DNA from 3 places in the Mesorhizobium sp. J428 genome. Region 2 is predicted to be linked to each of the others. Evidence: predicted binding sites of a transcription regulator. Region 2 holds the regulator's gene; each other region holds the start of a gene.
The links. The regulator LexA, encoded in region 2, represses DNA repair genes until DNA is damaged. The targets are predictions, from matches to a motif close to TGTTCNNNNTGTGTTCNG.
Positions count from the first base shown of each region.

Region 1: the regulator LexA is predicted to act here: its motif matches at 1,362-1,379, upstream of LRS09_RS10090 (helicase-related protein).
Region 3: the regulator LexA is predicted to act here: its motif matches at 2,137-2,154, upstream of LRS09_RS27375 (single-stranded DNA-binding protein).

Region 1 is NZ_JAJOMX010000001.1:2,009,516-2,013,663, forward strand. Features, by position in the region: gene aqpZ (aquaporin Z) at 56-745, opposite strand; gene LRS09_RS10090 (helicase-related protein) at 1,528-4,148, shown strand, end outside.
Region 2 is NZ_JAJOMX010000001.1:5,003,994-5,008,141, forward strand. Features, by position in the region: gene moaC (cyclic pyranopterin monophosphate synthase MoaC) at 1-69, shown strand, start outside; gene glp (gephyrin-like molybdotransferase Glp) at 74-1,276, shown strand; gene lexA (transcriptional repressor LexA) at 1,407-2,120, shown strand; gene LRS09_RS25220 (ComEC/Rec2 family competence protein) at 2,146-4,148, opposite strand, start outside.
Region 3 is NZ_JAJOMX010000003.1:39,905-44,052, forward strand. Features, by position in the region: gene LRS09_RS27365 (hypothetical protein) at 443-613, shown strand; gene LRS09_RS27370 (hypothetical protein) at 617-814, shown strand; gene LRS09_RS27375 (single-stranded DNA-binding protein) at 2,208-2,576, shown strand; gene LRS09_RS27380 (hypothetical protein) at 2,604-2,999, shown strand; gene LRS09_RS27385 (ParA family protein) at 2,996-3,796, shown strand; gene LRS09_RS27390 (ParB/RepB/Spo0J family partition protein) at 3,796-4,148, shown strand, end outside.

The DNA of each region.
Region 1 (4,148 bases), 3.0 Mb from region 2:
TGCCAAATCGCGCAGCGGCGCGCCACCCGCTTCAGGTGGCGCGCCGGCGTTTTTGTCAGTCGTCGCCGAAGACGGCCTTGTGCACGACGCCGGCGATGGCTGCGCCGACGATGGGGGCGACCCAGAACAGCCACAGCTGCGCCAGCGCAGGCGTTTCGGCAAACAGCGCCACGCCGGTGGAGCGGGCAGGGTTGACCGAGGTATTGGTCACGGGGATCGACACGAGGTGGATCAGCGTCAGTCCGAGGCCGATCGCGATCGGGGCGAAGCCCGCCGGAACCCGGCCGGTGGTGGCGCCGAGGATGATCATCAGGAAGACGAAGGTCATCACGACTTCCATGACCAGCGCGGCACCCAGCGAGAACTTGCCGGGCGAGAATTCGCCGTAGCCATTGGACGCAAAGCCGCCGACGCCGGCAAAGTCCGCCTTACCGCTGACGATGAAGTAGAGCACCGCCGCCGCGACCACCGCGCCGACGAGCTGTGCGATCACGTAGGGGATCAGGTCCTTCGCCGGGAAGCGGCCGGCGACCAGGAGGCCGACGGAGACCGCCGGGTTGAAGTGACCGCCCGAGATGCCGCCGACGGCATAGGCCATCGTCAGCACGGTGAGGCCGAAGGCGAGCGACACGCCAAGCAAACCGATACCAACATCCGGAAACGCGGCGGCGAGAACGGCGCTGCCGCAGCCGCCGAACACAAGCCAGAACGTGCCGAGGAATTCGGCGAAGAGACGCTTTTGCATGGACCCCTCCATCGGAGCAAATCGCGATCATGGACCGGCGTGCGCCGGCCGGCCGCGCGAGGGCCGAGCGGCTGCTTCAAAAAGAGTCACGGTTTTGACCCAACGGCAAGCCGGATCGTCCACCTTGGTGTGCAATCCCCAACAAGCTTATGGAAGGCGCTGCAGATGCCCTTCGATGTCCCGTTTCGGCGCAGCATGGTTAACGTGGCATCGGAATCGGATAGGTTGCGTCCGGTCGAGAATGACCCCGTTTGTGACGCTCCCCACCGCAAGCCACCAGATGTTGCGGTGAACGGATCGGAAACCCCGCACGAAAGCTGATTCGTCGCCGATTCGTTCCGGCTTTGAGCGGTTCGTTAACGCGGATCGCCTCGGTGACCGACCGCGGCGTCATGTCCGGTTAAGATTGCCTAACAATTCCATAAGCTTGGCCGCGAGCTGAGCGTCTTCGGAAGGTGCGGCGGCCACCTGCTGCGCGAAAGGTTAACGCCTGCCTGTCTCACCGCCTGACGAACAGTCGAAGCGATTCAGCATGTGGTGGAGAATCGCGATTCAAATCAACATCTTGCGGTGAACAGAACATGAATCTGGGCGAGTCAGTGATTCGTCGCTGATTCGTTCCAGACTCGTTCCGGTTGTTAATGTCGCAGCGTGGGAGCGGAATAGGCCGCCGGCGACCGTGCCGTTGTGCAATGCCCTTGCTGCCCTATATTGATGGCAGTCGGTCCCCCGCCGGCTGTACCGCACAGGCTTTCCACGGTGCGCCAAAGGCCTTCCGACTGATGAATGTCCAGCCCCGACCGAAAGATGCGATGATCCTGTCCGGACGCGGCGTGACCGCCGTGCTCGGCCCGACCAACACGGGCAAGACGCATCTCGCCATCGAGCGCATGGTGGCGCATCCCTCCGGCATCATCGGCCTGCCGCTGCGTCTGCTCGCGCGCGAGGTTTACCAGCGCGTCGCCGACAAGGTCGGCATCGCCAACGTCTCCCTCGTCACCGGCGAGGAGAAAATCTTGCCGCCCGGCGCGCGTTATTCGGTCTGTACCGTCGAGGCCTTGCCGCGCCAGACCAACGCCGCGTTCGTCGCGATCGACGAGGTTCAACTGGCCGGCGACCTGGAGCGCGGCCACATCTTCACCGACCGCATCCTCCACCTGCGCGGCCGCGACGAGACGCTGCTTCTCGGCGCCGGCACGATGCGCGGCATCCTGGAGCACACGCTGCGAGGCCTGTCGGTGGTGACGCGGCCGCGCATGTCGCGGCTCGAATATGCCGGCCAGAAGAAAATCACCCGCCTGCCGCGCCGCTCGGCCATCGTCGCCTTCTCCTCGGAGGAGGTCTACGCCATCGGCGAGCTGATCCGTCGCCAGCGCGGCGGGGTGGCGGTGGTGCTCGGCGCGCTGTCGCCGCGCACCCGCAACAAGCAGGTCGAAATCTACCAGTCCGGCGACGTCGACTTCCTCGTCGCCACCGACGCCATCGGGATGGGCCTCAACCTCGACGTCGACCACGTCGCCTTCGCCCAGAATCGCAAGTTCGACGGCTACCAGTACCGTGAGCTCACCGCCGCCGAGATCGGCCAGATCGCCGGCCGCGCCGGCCGCCACGTCCGTGACGGCACCTTCGGCGTCACCGGCCAGGTGATCCCGTTCGACGAGGAGCTGCTGGAGAAGATCGAAGGCCACGAGTTCGATCCCGTCCGGGTGATGCAGTGGCGCACGCCCGATTTCGACTTCGCGAGCCTCGAAGCCCTGCGCCGCTCGATCGAGACGCCGCCGATGGTGGACGGCCTGACCAAGGCCCTGCCGGCCGTCGACCAGAAGGCGCTCGAATATCTCGCCCGCGATCCAATGATCCGCGATCTGGCGACCAACCCTGAGCGGGTAGCACTGCTGTGGGACGCCTGCGCCCTGCCGGATTACCGCCGCATCGCGCCCGCCCAGCACGCCGACCTGATCGGCTCGATCTATGTTGACCTCGCCGAGCGCGGCCATGTCGACGAGGCCTACATGGCCGAGCAGGTGCGGCGTGCCGATTCCGTCGAGGGCGACATCGACACGCTGTCCCACCGCATCGCCCAGATTCGCACCTGGACCTTCGTGTCGCACCGGCCCGGCTGGCTTGCCGATCCGGCACACTGGCAGGAAAAAACGCGCGAGATCGAAGACAGACTGTCGGACGCGCTTCATGACCGGTTGACGAAACGCTTCGTAGACCGCAGGACATCCGTGCTCATGAGGCGCCTTAGAGAAAATACGATGCTCGAAGCCGAAATCAGCCCAACCGGAGAGGTCTCCGTCGAAGGGCACCATGTCGGGGAACTGCAGGGGTTCCGCTTCACCGCCGACAGTTCCGCCGGCGGCGAGGACGCGAAGGCCGTGCGGGCCGCCGCGCAGAAGGCGCTGGCGACCGAGTTCGAGACGCGCGCCGAGCGCTTCTCGGCCTGCGCCAACGGCGACCTTGCGCTCGGCAACGACGGCACGCTGCGCTGGCTCGGCCAGCCTATCGGCACGCTGGCCGAGGGCGAGGACGCACTGAGGCCGCGCGTCATCCTGCTGGCGGACGAGCAGCTCACCGGGCCTGCCCGCGACAAGGTCGCCGCGCGCGCCGAGCGCTTCGTCGCCTGGCAGATCGAGTCGCTGCTCAAGCCGCTCGTCGACCTCAAGGCCGCCGACCAGCTCGCCGGCATCGCGCGCGGCCTCGCCTATCGCCTGGTCGAAAGCTTCGGCCTGCTCAACCGCCGCGACGTCGCCGACGAGATGAAGTCGCTCGAGCAGGACTCGCGCGCGGCGCTGCGCCGCCTCGGTGTGCGCTTCGGCGCCTATCACATCTTCCTGCCCGCACTGCTCAAGCCCGCCCCTGCCGGTCTCCTGACCTTGCTGTGGGCGCTCAAGAACGACGGCAAGGACAAGCCCGGTTTCGGCGACCCGGTCAACGCGCTCGCAACCGGCCGAACCTCCGTTGTGGTGGACCAGCAGTTCGACCGAGAGTTCTACAAGCTCGCCGGCTTCCGTATCCTTGGCCGCCGCGCGGTCCGCGTCGACATTTTGGAACGCGTCGCCGACCTGATCCGTCCCGCACTTGCCTGGAAGCCCGGCTCGGCATCGCGCCCGGACGGTGCCTACGACGGCAACGCCTTCCTCGTCACGCCGCCGATGATGTCGATACTCGGTGCCACCGCGACCGACATGGAGGAGATTCTCAAGGCGCTCGGCTATCGCGCCGAGCCTAAGCCTCAGGCCGAAGTCGCCGAGCGCCTCGCAAAGTTCGATGCCGATGCGGCGGAAGCCGCCCGACTGAGGGCAGAGGCGCATGCTGCGGCGGAAGCGGCGAGGGCCGCCGAAGCAGCCGCTGCGTCCGATGCGACGACAGAGCCTGTCGCGGCGGAAGCGGAAACCGC
Region 2 (4,148 bases):
TTGACGGGCATCCGCCTGGTCGAGAAGACCGGCGGCAAGTCGGGCGACTACCGCCGGACGAACGGCTGATCCAATGGCGCTGATGCCGGTGAAGGACGCCCTGGCCCGCCTCCTCGACGGGGCTGCCCCGCTCGCATCCGAAACCGTCGCGATCGGCCAGGCCGCGTGGCGCGTGCTCGCCACAGACATCGCGGCGCTGCGCACCCAGCCGCCCTTCGACGCCTCCGCGATGGACGGCTATGCGGTCCGCGCCGCCGACGTCGCATCGGTGCCCGCGACGCTGCGTGTCATCGGCGAGGCGCCGGCCGGCAAGGGGTTCACGGGCACGGTTGGCCCCGGCGAAGCGGTCCGCATTTTTACCGGCGCACCGGTTCCTGCCGGGGCCGACGCCGTGCTGATCCAGGAGAACACGCGCCTCTCGCCCAATGGTGTGGAAGCATTGGAGCCCGTCGCGGCCTTCCGCAACATCCGCCGGCAAGCTCTCGACTTCCGCGAAGGTGAGCCTCTGCTCGAGGCGGGCCGGCTCCTCGATCCCGCCGCCGTCTCGCTGGCGGCTGCCGCCAACCACGCGGCGCTGCCGGTCATCCGCAAGCCGCTGGTCGCTATCCTCGCCACGGGCGACGAACTGCTGCCGCCGGGCAGCGAGACCGGGCCGGACCAGATCATCTCCTCGAATGCCTATGGCGTGGCTGCCGTGGTCGAAAAGATGGGTGCCGTCCCCCTCGATCTCGGCATCGTACGTGACGACCGCTCTGGGATCGCCGCGGCGATAGATGGCGCACGCGCAGCGGGCGCGGACATCATCGTCACGCTCGGCGGCGCCTCGGTCGGCGACCACGACCTGGTGCGCGAGGTGCTGAGTTCTGCCGGTATGACGCTCGACTTCTGGAAGATCGCGATGCGGCCCGGCAAGCCGCTGATGTTCGGCCGATTGGGCGACGTGCGGGTGCTCGGGCTCCCCGGCAATCCGGTGGCCTCTCTCGTCTGCTCGCACCTTTTCGTCGCGCCGCTCGTCGCGCAACTGGGAGGACGGCCCCATATGTTGGACATTCGGGACGCGGTTCTGGGTGTCGACATGACCGAAAACGACCAGCGTGAGGACTATGTCCGCGCCCGTGTCGAGAGTCGCGACGGCCAACTCGTTGCAGCGCCCTTCCCTGTGCAGGATTCTTCGATGCTGCGGATTCTGGCCGACGCCAACGCCCTCATCGTCCGTCCGCCCTTCGCTCCCGCAGCCCCTGCGGGCTCTCCCTGCCGCGTGGTTCTGCTGCGATGAGAAGCCGGCTCGGCAAATAGCCTGAACGAACGGTAAACAAATTCACTAAAATTTAAGCGGTTGCAGAACACATATCGAACAGATAGTGTTTGTTCTGGTTTTGTTTGTCTGGCGATTCTTGGAGGGCGAAATGCTGACGCGCAAGCAACACGAGTTGCTGATGTTCATCCACGAGCGGATGAAGGAGTCCGGCATTCCCCCTTCCTTCGACGAGATGAAGGAGGCGCTGGACCTTGCCTCGAAGTCCGGCATCCACCGCCTGATCACGGCGCTGGAGGAGCGCGGCTTCATCCGCCGCCTGCCCAACCGGGCGCGCGCGCTGGAAGTCGTCCGCCTACCGGAATCGATGTCTCCCGCCCTCGCCGGCCCGCGCAAATTCTCCCCGAGCGTCATCCAGGGCAGCCTCGGCCAGAAGCCGGCCGAGCCGCCGCGCGCGCCCGTTGCCAGCAACGATGCGGGCAGCGCGATCTCGATCCCCGTCATGGGCCGCATCGCGGCCGGCGTGCCGATCGACGCCATCCAGCACCAGACCCACGCGATCATGGTGCCGCCGGAAATGCTGTCGGGCGGCGAGCACTATGCCCTTGAAGTGAAAGGAGATTCGATGATCGAGGCCGGCATCTTCGACGGCGATACGGTCATCATCCGCAACACGAACGCGGCCACCCCCGGCGACATCGTCGTGGCCCTGGTCGACGAGGAAGAAGCCACACTCAAGCGCTTCCGCCGCAAGGGCGCCTCGATCGCTCTCGAAGCCGCCAACCCGGCCTACGAGACGCGGATCTTCGGCCCGGACCGGATCAAGGTGCAGGGTCGTCTCGTCGGCCTCATCCGGAAATACTGAGCGTCGCGAAGAGCCGACGAGTGGTTCAGGAAGCCGGCTTCGTGCCGGCTTTTTTGTTTGCGGGCTCGTAAGGAGCCATGCCTCTGGCGGCGCGCGAGAAGCGGCGGTGGTCGTGCCAGGGACGCGTGCCGGACAGGGCGTAGGTGACGGAAGCGTTTCCCACACCGTCGAAGCGGATCTCTGCGCTGCCGTCCAGCGCAAGCCGTCGCGCGGTGATGATTTGCACTTTGCTGTGCGGGCAGGGATTGGCAGCCGTCGGATCGGCGATGACGATTACGCTCGCCGTGTCGCAGGCCTGCTCGGCGTCGGGCATCGTCAACGCATGAGCGACCACGGCTCCCGACTCATGTTCGACCCGGCACAGGTCGCCCGCGCAGAAGAATCGCGCCGGAGAAATATCCATGACGGTGCCAGTGGTTCCGGCTTCCGTCTCCTTTGCCGGCTTCATGATACCGGTTGCCATCGTCGCCCGCGACCAGTCTTCGACCGTAAACGCATTCGGACGGTCGCGGTTGACTGCCAGCATGCCGTCCCGCGTCCTGATCCCGACCAGTCGCGCATCCTCGGAGACGTAGGCCTGCGGCAATTCGCGAAGCGTCAGGCTTGCAAAGCCCACGACGGCGAGCGGGACCGCGAGCAGTCTCACCGCGGTCGTCGTGGCAAGCGTGAGCGGCACCAGCGCAAGCGCGAGCAGGACAACGGAAGCGGAGGGAACCGCGCCGATCGCATCGACCGGCGTGCGCTCGGCGAGCCAGCGGACGATGGCAAGTGCCAGCGACAGCCCCTGCCCCATGATTATGAAGACTGGCCCATCGAGGCCGAAAGGCATCAGCACCATTCCGGCCACCGCCGCCGGCATCACGACGACCGAAAACACGGGCATGGCCGCGAGGTTTGCGACAAGGCCGAGCGGCGAGACACGCTGGAAATGCCAGGCGCCGAAGATGCCGGTCGCGACGCCGGCGATCAGCGACGTGGCCGCCAACCCCGCGGCGTAGAAGACGACCGTTCGCGCAATCCGCAGGAGCGCGCCACGCTGTGCAGGATTCGGTTGTGCTCGGCGCGCTCTGCGTTCCGCCCACCAGCCATAGGCGGAAACGAGCGCGGCCGTTGCCGCGAACGACATCTGGAAGCTTGGCCCGACGACCTCGTGCGGCGAGAGCACGATGATGATCAGGGCGGCGATCGCCAGGTTGCGCATCGTCAGCGCCGCGCGATCGAAAAGCAGCGCGACCAGCATCACCGCGATCATTAGGAAGCTGCGCTCGGCGGCGACCTGCGAACCTGAGATAAGAAGATAGGCGGCAAGTGCTGCCAGCGCGCCGACAGCCGCGTATTTCCGCACCGGATGGCGCGAGGCAAATCCGGGAAAGGCGGCAAAGCCGAGCCGCAGCGACCCGATCACCACGCCCGCCACCAGCGCCATGTGCAGGCCGGAGATCGACAGCACATGCGCGAGCCCGGTGATGCGCAGCGTCTCGTTGACATCCTCCGGGATTCCCGCACGCACGCCGGCGACGAGCGCGGCCGCGATCTCGCCCTCGGGCCCACCGATATGGCCGCGGATGCGCCCGGCAAGCGCGAGGCGCCGCGCTTCGATCCAGGCTTCCACGCGCGCGCGCAACGAACTCTCGTCCGCCGCCGGCAAAACCTCAGGCCGCTTGAGAAAGAAGCCGCTCGCGCCAATCCGGTCGAAATAGCTTTCGAAAGCGAAATCGTAGGAGCCGGGACGCAACGGCCCGAGCGGCGGCGCGAGCCGCGCCAATCCCGTCACCGCAGCACCCGGCTCAAGGCCCGGCGGCGCGGATCGGGCCGTCAGGCGCACGCGGTCGGGCTGATAGCGCAACTTCGGCCGCTCTGTCGCCATCACCGCGAGCGTCAACCTTATGCGCCCCTTCTCGCGGGTTTCGATCGTCTCGACACGCCCCGTCAGCCGTGTGGTGATTTCGCCGCCGATCACCTTCGTGCTGGAGCGCCAGGTTTCCACCTTGCCGAAGAAGGCACCACCAACGAGGAGCAGAAGTGCCA
Region 3 (4,148 bases), on a different contig from region 2:
CCCATGCGGTTTCGTCGTTCACCGCTCTATCCCCGTGTCCCGAGGCGCGTGCCCTGATCGTAGCCGCGTCGCTGCCGGCACAAAGGTAGCTTCGCCAACGCCTACGCTGCGCTTCTGGCGTCGCCTTTGCGCTCTGCAGCTCGATCCGCGGCTGATCCCCGGGCAACGGCTCAGGGCTCTCGGCGAAGCAGCGGAAATCGATGGACGGTTCCGTCCTGGTCGCCTGCAGCCGCGACCTATGACGGCAGAGAGCCACTGTTCCGGCTAAGGCAACTCGCAAAGCAGCGGAGCAAAAGCGGTCTGCAGTGAGAAGCTGGTCGGTCTCGAATCCCTCGCAAAAACGAGGGGTTGACATTCCGATAAGTGGTGACACAACATCGCCAAAATATGCTATTGTGGCGTTGTGTCGTCACCATTCCGAAACGACGGCAAAGGAGGAGGTATGAAGTTCTTCGATGATCTGGTGGTGGGTTTCGCGACGCGTGTGATCCGTGGCGCGTTGGCGGTCGGAACTGTGTTCGTCTATGTCCAGGCGGCGGGCCTATTTCTGCTGCTGGCTGGCGCGGTGGTGCTGGCCGTCTACTACGCCGGCCGCCTCGCCCTGGGAATCTAAGCCATGAGCACCCCGACCTACGCTGAAATCGCCGCCAGCTGGGATATTTGGATCGAGTACGTCGACACCGACGCCACAATGACCGCCGAAGAGTTCGACGCGATGAGCATCGAAGACAAGGTTGCGCTTCAGGTCGTGGCGTTCGGCGCGGAGATCCCCTCGCCTACCGAAAGGGCCGCTGTCGTGGATCGGGAGCGGTAATCGCCATGGCCCGACCTCTCGCCCAGGAGATGAGGGGTACAGGGCTCGCTTACCGGCGAGCTGCAAAACCTGATCTATGACCTGCTGCCAACGCTCGAAGAGCTTGAGGCCAACGTCGACCTCGTAGGTCAGACTGCGAAACTCAAAGCTGCCGGACTGATCTACGCAACGGAGTGGTGGCGGCCGGACGGCAATGGCGCCCCCCGCTACCTCTATCTGCTCTACCCACAGCAGCCCGGCCAACCGCGACGCCGCGACTACGTTGGTGCGGACGACGACAAGATCCAGGAAGCGCGGGAGAGCATCGCCAGGGCCAAGCAATTCGACACGCTGACTGCGGAGGCGCAGCAGATACGAGAGAAGATTGAGAACGCAGCCGAATTCCTCGATCAAGGCTGCGCCGTCCTCAAGGGCAAACCGCGCTTCATGCTACGCCGACGGCCGTAGTCAATACTGTTAAGCGCTGCCCTCCGCAGGCCCGGCTACCGCCGGGCCTTTCACATGGTCCCTCGGCAGCCACTGCCATATCGCAATCATGGCGATAAGCGGTGGGTAAGTCTGTGCATAACCCTGTGGATCAAAGACGTTATCCACGCTGAAATTGTCTTGTGTGCAATCTCTTGGATTCATTGCGGAAAACACGCTTGTCCACAGAAACTGACGCTGAAACACTCTTATGCCCAGACGCTGAAACAGTCTTGCGTCCGGAATCGAAAATGAGCGTTAAAGCATTGAAAAAAAAACGGATTTCGCGCAGGCGGTGAACTCTCCCTATATTGATTCAGATTTACCTATATCTATACCTGTAGCTAGAGCACTTCAATCAACCACTCCCCCAGCTAGAAGCTCACAACAACACCTACCCTCCGCGCCTTCGGCGCTCCGCCCCGTCGCCATTGGCGACGGCCTGTCGGCGGCAAGCCGCCTCCAATAGCGTGCCCTACGGGCACTGGTCTACTACTTGATCTTCCATCAACCACCAGAACTCACACTTCCAACGTCGAGCCCGGCAGAACCGCCGCAATGGCTTTTGAAAAAAATGGGGGCGACCGTTGAGTTTTAAGTGGCTCAAATCGGCTCGCATTCGACCGTGGAAGGCGCTCTAGCGCATCAGGTGGAGCGAAGCGGCCGCCGGCGCGGTCACGCTCCTAGGGCCTCCCAGGCGCTTTTGGTGCGATTTGTCTTTTCGGGGCGGCGCTGCGGTTTTGCAGCTCGCTTTTCAGCCCGCGCGAATTGGCGGTGAACTGGCGAAGAAGATGGAAAAATCCCCTCGATTTTGGATGCTCAGCCCACGGAAACTGTTTTCCGGATTGTTGTCTAGTTGTTGTCTGTTTGTTTTCCCTTCTGTTATACTTGATTCGCGGCGAATTCCGTCGCTCCATCGGAGAAATCCATGCAAAGCAATACCTTTGCCGGCCGCCTCGCAGACGCGCCGGCTCTGCGCAGAACGGCATCTGGCGCCGTCTGCAGGTTCACGCTGATTTCCAACGAGTACGCGGGCAAGGACGACAACAACAACAGCCTCGAACGCGCGGTGAGGGTCCAGTTCGTGGCCTTCAACAAGAAGGGCGAAGCCATCGCCGAAAACTGTCGCAGGGGCGATCAGCTGATCGTCCAGTGGTCGTTGCGCAACAACGACTACCAGGACAGCAAGACTGGCGAGACCGTCTATGGCTTCGATTTCCGGGTCGAAGATTTCGAATTCGGTGCGCCGGGTTCGATCAAGCGAGCCGAGCTGCAAGAGCGCCAGGGCGCAAACTGAACCATGACGCAAGGGACAGTGCCACAGATGGACGCCGTGCAGTTCGCAGCTGTAGCGGCGTCGTGTCGATGGTCCAAAAAATCGCTGGCCATCGCGCGCCACATTCTCGTGGATGGTGTTTCGCTGCCGGAAACGGCGGCGAAACACGCCGTTACGCCGAAGCACGCTCGCGTGCTTCTGGCGCGGTTTAAGGAGAAGGCCGAGCGAATGGCCGAACGAATGACCGAGCGGAAGCGGCTCGAAGCATTCATGCAAAAAGAGCAGCCCAAGCTGGCGGTGCACCCCCTCACCTCTTTTCTCAACGACATGCAGACCCTTCGCGAGAAGGGTTACACCTTCGCACAAGTCGTCGCCTACCTCAAAACCAACGGCGTGACGACTTCGGAGACGACAGTTCGCAATTTCCTACGGAGCAACGGATGAAAACGATTGTCCTGGCCAATCAGAAGGGCGGCGTCGGCAAAAGCGCCGTCGCCTGTCAACTGGCTTATTTTTTTAGCCAGCCGATCAACCAACCCATGAACAAGCGCGTCCTGGTGATCGACCTCGACCACCAGCGCAACACCACCAAAGCGTTGAGAACCGGCGGTTTTTGCGTCGTGTCCGCTACGACCAGCAGCAAGCTCCTGACCGACCCGAAAGCCGACATCGAGCACGCTGAATTTGTCTTGGTCCCGGGCGATGGCGACTTGCTCAAGATGGAAAAGAAGGCGGCGGAACACAACGCCTACGCCTCGAATCTTCTGGCGTTCCTGGCTCGCGTTGCAGACAGTTTCGATGTCTGCATCATCGACACGAACCCGAATCCGGACATCCGCCAACTGTCTCCGCTCGTCGTCGCCGATTACGTGCTCGCGCCGATCGAACTCAACCAGGAGGCCATCGATGGGATCGGCGACCTGTTGAACCACGAAAATATCGGCATCCGGCGAATTCAGGCAACGCTCAACAAGAAGCTGAAATTCCTCGGCATCTTGCCAAACAAAGTGGAGCCGACGCCGTTCCAGCGCGACAACTTCCGCGCCCTTTCCACGGCGTACCCGAAATACCTCATCGCAATGTCGCCCGGCTTCGCTGCAATCAAGAAATCGACAGCGATCGCCGAGGCGCAAGCGGCCGGCGTGCCGGTGTGGCGGCTCGGCAAAACGTCCGGCCGCGACGCTTGGCGCGAAATGCGCCCCGTCTTCGACAAAATCGCACAACTGATGGAGGTTGCATAATGGCGCTCGACCTTTCTGCGCTCGATGAAGCGCCCCCTACCCCGGCCACCGCCGCCGGCGAGCCTTTGATGATCCGTCTCGCCGACATCGAAGTCGATCCAAACCAGCCGCGAAAGTCGTTCGATCCGGTCAAGATGGCCGAAATGGTCGCTTCCGTGAAGGCGCGCGGCGTTAAGTCGCCGGTTTCGGTGCGCCCTCACCCGGACAAGCCCGGCAAATGGATCTTGAACTACGGCGAGCGTCGCTATCGTGCTTCGATAGACGCTGGCCGCGAGGAAATCCCCGCTTTCGTCGATCAGCAGCACGACGACTACGATCAGGTTATCGAAAACCTGCAGCGCGAAGACCTGCG